DNA from 3 places in the Fictibacillus iocasae genome. Region 1 is predicted to be linked to each of the others. Evidence: riboswitches for the same ligand, from Rfam matches in the RefSeq annotation. Region 1 holds a riboswitch; each other region holds the start of a gene.
The links. Region 1 has a riboswitch for cobalamin ahead of ACFQPF_RS05905 (DUF4430 domain-containing protein). Riboswitches for the same ligand answer to the same signal wherever they lie in the genome.
Positions count from the first base shown of each region.

Region 2: another riboswitch for cobalamin. It lies ahead of ACFQPF_RS13540 (ribonucleoside-diphosphate reductase subunit alpha); the one in region 1 lies ahead of ACFQPF_RS05905 (DUF4430 domain-containing protein).
Region 3: another riboswitch for cobalamin. It lies ahead of ACFQPF_RS07185 (acyl-CoA thioesterase); the one in region 1 lies ahead of ACFQPF_RS05905 (DUF4430 domain-containing protein).

Region 1 is NZ_JBHTCP010000011.1:60,921-63,187, reverse strand. Features, by position in the region: gene ACFQPF_RS05915 (ferredoxin) at 1-101, shown strand, start outside; gene ACFQPF_RS05910 (ECF transporter S component) at 474-995, opposite strand; gene ACFQPF_RS05905 (DUF4430 domain-containing protein) at 988-1,398, opposite strand; cobalamin riboswitch at 1,542-1,735, opposite strand; gene ACFQPF_RS05900 (ATP-binding protein) at 1,833-2,267, opposite strand, start outside.
Region 2 is NZ_JBHTCP010000046.1:6,834-9,100, reverse strand. Features, by position in the region: gene ACFQPF_RS13545 (3-hydroxybutyrate dehydrogenase) at 1-320, shown strand, start outside; cobalamin riboswitch at 463-646, shown strand; gene ACFQPF_RS13540 (ribonucleoside-diphosphate reductase subunit alpha) at 775-2,267, shown strand, end outside.
Region 3 is NZ_JBHTCP010000013.1:101,175-103,441, reverse strand. Features, by position in the region: cobalamin riboswitch at 159-374, shown strand; gene ACFQPF_RS07185 (acyl-CoA thioesterase) at 853-1,344, shown strand; gene ACFQPF_RS07180 (VOC family protein) at 1,548-1,922, shown strand; gene ACFQPF_RS07175 (response regulator transcription factor) at 1,925-2,267, shown strand, end outside.

The DNA of each region.
Region 1 (2,267 bases):
TGCTTCTAGATGATATGCAGGACGCGTTTGAAGGATGCCCGACTGATTCTATTAAAGTAGCAGACGAGCCGTTTGATGGGGACGCATTAAAATACGAATAGATGGCACAAAAGCAAGCCTTTAGGACAAAGGCTTGCTTTTATTTTATTAAGGATGATAATCATTGTCAATTAAAAATTTCCATCTGTTTTTGTTTTCATTTCCCGAGTTCGAGTTCTCTCTCACTATGAACAGCAAGAAGCCTCCGCATTAAAAAGCGCGGAGGCTTCTCGTCTCTTTACTCCATAACGGTTTCCCCTTATGTACGGTCTTTAAGCTCCCATCTTTGCAGTCAGAAAGAGCATTCCGATACAAAGAGTCAGAAAGAGCACAGCAGAAATTCTTAACATATAGTCGTTCATAGCAGCCTCCTTTGACATAACCTTAATAGTGTATGCCCTGCTGCCGAAAAAGTTGTTATAAATCTCTTTGACCTAAGCTGCTCCGGACTTTTCCTTAACATGCATCTGCTTATTCATAATGAAGAAAAGAGGTTTGGCGAGTACAGCATAAAATAGCATATTTCCAACAGCATGGTTCGTATCAAAGCTCAAGCCTGCAAGATAATAGGCCCATAGATGATCGAGATATGGAGCGTTGAACAACGTCATCACTATACCGAAATAATAACCGCACAATCCCGCGTACACAGTTAGTGCCCAGTGCGGGAGTTGTGTCCTTCTTTTTCCGATTAAGCCGCTGAATACCGCGATGCTTCCCCACGCTGCGATCTGGCCGATTGTCCAGATCCCGCTGCCTAAATAAAGATTGCTTGTGATGGTGCTGATTGCAGCAAGAACCAGTCCATAAGTTGGGCCCAAAACAAAAGATGCGATGATCAGTATGGCTGTATTCGGCTGGACATTAGGGATGAACTGGAACGATACCCTGCCTACCGTCAGCAATGCCGATAGAACGGCAAGCAAGGTCAGCATCTTTAATCGATTGCTATTCATATTTACGGAAATCGAAGCCTACTTTGTCGCCTTTCTTCAATTTGATTTCTTTTGCCCCTTTCATCGCTTCCTCACCGTTAACAGAGAAAAACCATGATGTTTTGTCTTTTTCATTGCCTTCTGTTCCGTTGATTGAACTGATGAATGAGTCTTCATACATGGTTTTCACTTCAAACTCTCTTTTCATTACGTCCATGACCGTTTCGCCTTCTTTGATCGAAACGTCTTTTTTCTCAATTTCTTCTTTTCCATTATCTTTTGTTAATACAATGGTTACTTGCTCTTGCTTATTATCCTGGCTTGCCGTTACGTTCTTCTTTTCAGCTGTCTCGGTTTTTTCCGCCTGCCCACATCCAGAAACCATCAGTATAGCTGCGAAAAGTAAAGGTAATAAATTTTTCATGCTCATCACTTTCTCCTTTGTTTTATGTAATAAAGAGCAAATAAAAAACCCATGCGGACAAACGCATGGGGAAAACACATGATGACAGAGAGTGCAAGTAAATACACTCGATCGGCCAACACCTCCCTATCCTCGTAGGTCATGCTGCAGTCTCGTAACAGGCAGGTCTCCTGGCTCATGGTCATTGTTTCTTAAACACCTTCCCATTCATTTGAACAGTGGCATCCTTTTTAAGAATCTCCCATTTACAGTGGCGGGACCGCAACGGCTTTTACCGTTTTCCCTTTTAAGCTAACCTGACTCTTGATCAGGCTGCACCTGTTAATTCGTATGCAATTCACATTCTTCATTATAGCCGAAGCTTCCGCTGCAGCAAAGAGTTAATTTTCCAATTGTTTCTTATGAAACAATAAAAAACGCCGTATTATGCGGTATTATTCCACATTTCGGGGCAGAACAAAGGAAAATGTCGTTCCTTCACTGATTTTGCTGTGGACTGTAATGATTCCATCATGAGCTTCAATAATATTTTTAGCTATTGCAAGGCCAAGTCCCGTTCCTCCCGATTTTCCCCTAGTCCTCGCTTTGTCGCCTTTATAAAAGCGTTCAAAAACAAACGGAAGATCTTCATCCGAAATGCCGCTCCCCGTATCCATAACATCCATTTTGACAGCGGAATCTGTTATATCTGCTTTTAACATGACACTTCCGCCTTCTGTTGTATGCCTGATCGCATTGTCGATTAAATTAGTTAGCACTTGCTCTAGTCTGTCAGCATCTGCATAAAGTTCATTCTGTACATTATCAATCTGCGTCTCAAGCTGCAGCTGAATGTTCCTTTCCTTTGCAGGCCCATGGAACTTGCGCAG
Region 2 (2,267 bases), on a different contig from region 1:
ATAACAGTTCCAAGCATGGTGTGATCGGCTTGACAAAAGTGTCTGCTCTTGAAGGTGCAGAGCACGGCATCACCGTGAATGCCATCTGTCCTGGTTATGTGGACACACCGCTTGTCCGCGGCCAGCTGGAGGATCTTGCGAAAACAAGAAACGTTCCGCTTGAGAGTGTGCTGGAAGAAGTGATCTATCCGCTTGTTCCGCAAAAAAGATTGCTCGATGTGAAAGAAATCGCAGACTATGCGATCTACCTGGCAAGTGACAAAGCTAAAGGCATCACAGGGCAAGCAGTCGTCATCGACGGCGGCTATACGGCTCAATAATAAAAAAAATTCCTCCGTCAGCTGAGCTGGCGGCGGAATTTTTTTAGCGAAAAAGACTACTTATCGAATCTAGTTTCACGGCTGGTCTTTCTATTTCACCTCTTGACAACATCAACATTTAGTGTGAAAGTAGAATATGTAAACTACATATTGAACATAAGGTGCCAAATTCTAGGCTTAATAGGGAATCCAGTGAAAAGCTGGAGCTGTCCCCGCAACTGTAATTGTGGACGAAACGGAAATGCCACTGTGCTCATTGATAGCATGGGAAGGTCCGGAGTAGGGTGAAGCAAAGCCAGTAGACCTGCCTTTTGTTCGTATGCTTTAGTTCCCGGGGATTGGGACGAGAAAGCCTTACTTGCCAAGCATGTGGTATGCTGCAAATTCGGCTGCTCTCTGCCTTATCCTTAGGATAGGGCTTTTTCTATGCCCGTAAATCGCAGGAGGGATTAGATTGGCAACAGCAGCAAACACGAAGCTCGGGGATTGGCTGGAACAACTGCAGCAAAGATTTCCACAGTTAAAAAGTGAAGACTATTTAAACAAAGTGATGCAGTTATGGGAAAAAAGCACAGATGAACACGAAACATGGCAAGAATGCATTCGAAGAGCTCTTGATTACATGACGCCTCAAGAGCCGGACTGGACGTTTGTGGCAGCGGGACTGTATCTTGAAACACTGTATGAACAGGCAGGAAAGAACAGGAAACGAAAAGATGGCGAGCGTTATCCCTCTTTTTATAATCTTTTACTAGACCTGACGAACAAAGGAATCTATGATTCTCAGCTGCTAGAAAGCTATACGCAAAAAGAAATAGAAGACCTGCAGTGCGGCATCGACCAGTCAAAAGACGAGCTGTTTACCTACATAGGGATTGTCACACTTGCGGACCGCTATCTAGCAAAAGATCATGATGGTAACGTGATGGAGCTGCCGCAAGAACGCTTCATGATTATCGCGATGGCATTGATGGTCAAAGAAGAGCGTGAAAATCGCATTAACCTCGTAAAAGAAGCGTATTGGGCACTTTCCAACCTGTATATGACAGTGGCGACCCCTACCCTTACGAACGCAGGAAAAAATTCCGGACAGCTGAGCTCTTGCTTTATTGATACGATGGACGATAGTTTACGAGGTATTTTCGACTGCAACACAGATGCTGCTACTGTGTCAAAAAATGGCGGGGGCTTAGGGGTCTATCTTGGAAAAATCCGATCCCGCGGTTCAGATATCCGCAGATATAAAGGCAACTCTTCAGGGTGTCTTCCTTGGATGAAACAGCTTAACAATACGGCGGTTTCTGTCGACCAGCTCGGACAGCGACAGGGTGCCATCGCCGTATATCAGGATATTTGGAATAAAGATATTTTGGAATTTTTAGATGCCAAGCTGAATAATGGCGATGAGCGCAAAAGGACGCATGACCTGTTTACAGGAGTATGCATTCCTGATCTGTTCATGGAAAAGGTAGAAAGAAGAGAAATGTGGCACTTGTTTGATCCTCATGAGGTGAAGCAGGTGATGGGCTTTGCATTAGAAGATAGTTATGATGAGGAAAAAGGCAATGGCACGTTCAGACACCGATATGCGGCATGTGTGAGACAGGAGGAGCTTTCAAGAACGGTGATTCCGGCCATTGAAATGATGAAGCGGATCATGAAATCACAGCTTGAAACAGGAGCTCCGTTCATGTTTTACCGTGATACGGTGAACAGGCTGAACCCGAACAAGCATGCGGGAATGATCTATTGCAGCAATCTTTGCACCGAAATTACGCAGAACCAGTCGGCAACAAAAGTGATATCGGAGGCAGCGGAAGACGGGAAAATCTTAATTACAAAAGAGCCTGGAGATTTTGTGGTATGCAACTTATCATCCATCTCGCTCGCGCGAGCCGTGACCGCCGGGGTTTTAGAACGGCTGATAAAAATACAGGTTCGGATGCT
Region 3 (2,267 bases), on a different contig from region 1:
AAATTATGTTTATCATACAAAAGACGGGGCATGTATGCAAGTTTAGTCGGGACCACTAGTCGGGGGTCCGGTACCATGTAATTGAATCACTACCTATACCAGCATTTTCAAGAAAAAGTACCGTACCCCGGCATTCGCATGCTACACTAAAATTGAACAACCATATATCGCTTTATGGTGCTCTTTTTATCTAGTTTATATAAAGAGCTTAATAGGGAAGTCCGGTTCATCCCGGCGCGGTCCCGCCACTGTAAAAGAGAGTGCTCTCTACTAATTTTTCGCCACTGCCACTGTTCACTTTTTGAAAGGAATGGGAAGGCCAGGAGCAGCACGATGATCTTAGCCAGGAAACCTGCCATGAAGACTGACACTAGAAACCTACGGAAGATAGGGAGGTGCCGCGCAACGTTATTCATTCGTAACGCTTATTTGTGCACCCGTTCTGCTTTCATGCGGAACGGGTGCTTTTTTAATGGGGAGTTTGGGCGAGCGGCGATTGGCGCGCAAGCTGTTACGTGTGGCGCGCATATCGAAATAATTGATAGAAATCCGCTCGCAAGGTGAGTGGAATGGCGCGCAACCGCACAACGGCGTGAAAGAGGTCTCATTCGGCGCGCAAGCTGGCCCCAACCGCGCGCAAATTTTAGTTGTGGCGCGCAAACCCAAAAGTTGGCGCGAAAGCCGTTGAGAAGAGGAGGTTGACTAGTTAAAAATACGCCGGCAAATCCGCACGGCGCGAAACATTAACAAACCCGCTCGCATCCTATCTGTTTTGGCGCGGAACGACCCCGAAAATCGCTAAAACGGCGCGCATTTTTAGCATAAATAAACTCATAAAGGAGCACAACCAACATGACACTCTCAAACTACAACGTCCCATCCAGCCAGTCGTACACCATCCAGACGAGGCTCGTCATACCGCCCGATACGAACCATATTGATACGATTTTTGGCGGCCAGGTGCTGTCGTTTATCGACGAAATTGCCGCTATCACAGCGATGCGCCACAGCAACTCCGTCGTCGTTACCGCATCAATCGACTCGGTTAATTTTGTCGGTTCAGCGAAAGTCGGAGACATCCTCATCCTTCAAGCGTTCGTCGCGTCGACCGGACGAACGTCGATGGAAGTGTACGTCGAAGTATTCTCTGAAAATCTATTAAAAAAAGAAAAAAAGCTCACGACGACATCAATTCTCACAATGGTCGCAGTTGACGAAGATGGCAAGCCTTGCCCCGTACCAGGCGTTATTCCAGAAACACTGATGCAGCAACGTTTGCTTGAAACAGCACCCATCCGGCGAGAGCAGCGGAAAATACAACGAGAAAACAATCAGGTTAATTGAAATGTGTTCAGAACCCATTAATTGACAAGCGTATAACACAAGGAAATAATAAAGTCAGACACATAATGACCAGGGTCCGGTACGCACATAGCATGAATGTTGCTGCACCGCACTTTATACGGTGCGCGTACCGGACCCCGACTAAGGACCCTGACTAATCGGACCGCAACTTATCCAGCTACCAATGAGAGGAGCTACCAAGCATGAAAATCCAGATTAAAAGATTTGATCATATCCAGCTTTGCATTCCGGCAGGTGCTGAAAACGAGGCGCGTGCTTTTTACACAGATATTCTCGGGTTTCCGGAAAAAGAGAAGCCAGAGTCGTTAAAAGGAAACGGCGGGGCTTGGTTTCAGGCAGGAGAGATTGAGGTACATGTAGGCGTGGAGAACCGCGACAACTATGACACGAAAAGCCATCCAGCGTTTGAGGTAGAAGACGTTGAGGCAGTCCGCGCCTATTTAGAAGAAAACGGCGTGGAAACGTTCAATGAGAAGCCGATTCCGAATGTCACACGGTTCAGCTTTCGCGATCCGTTTAACAACCGCATTGAATTTCTGTCGAAGAAACGAACATAACAATGTTTAAATTATTGCTGATTGAAGATGATGCGACACTTTTCTCCGAAATACAAGATAGGCTGCAGCAATGGTCCTACGCGGTTCATGGAATTCAGGATTTTGGAAATGTTCTGCAGGAATTCACGACCGTCAAGCCAGACCTTGTGATCATTGATATTCAGCTGCCAAAGTTTGACGGCTTTCACTGGTGCCGGATGATCCGCTCTCATTCTAACGTGCCGATTCTCTTTTTATCCTCTCGTGACCATCCGACTGACATGGTCATGTCGATGCAGCTTGGTGCGGATGACTTTGTACAGAAGCCGTTTCATTTTGACGTGCTCATCGCTAAAATCCAGGCTG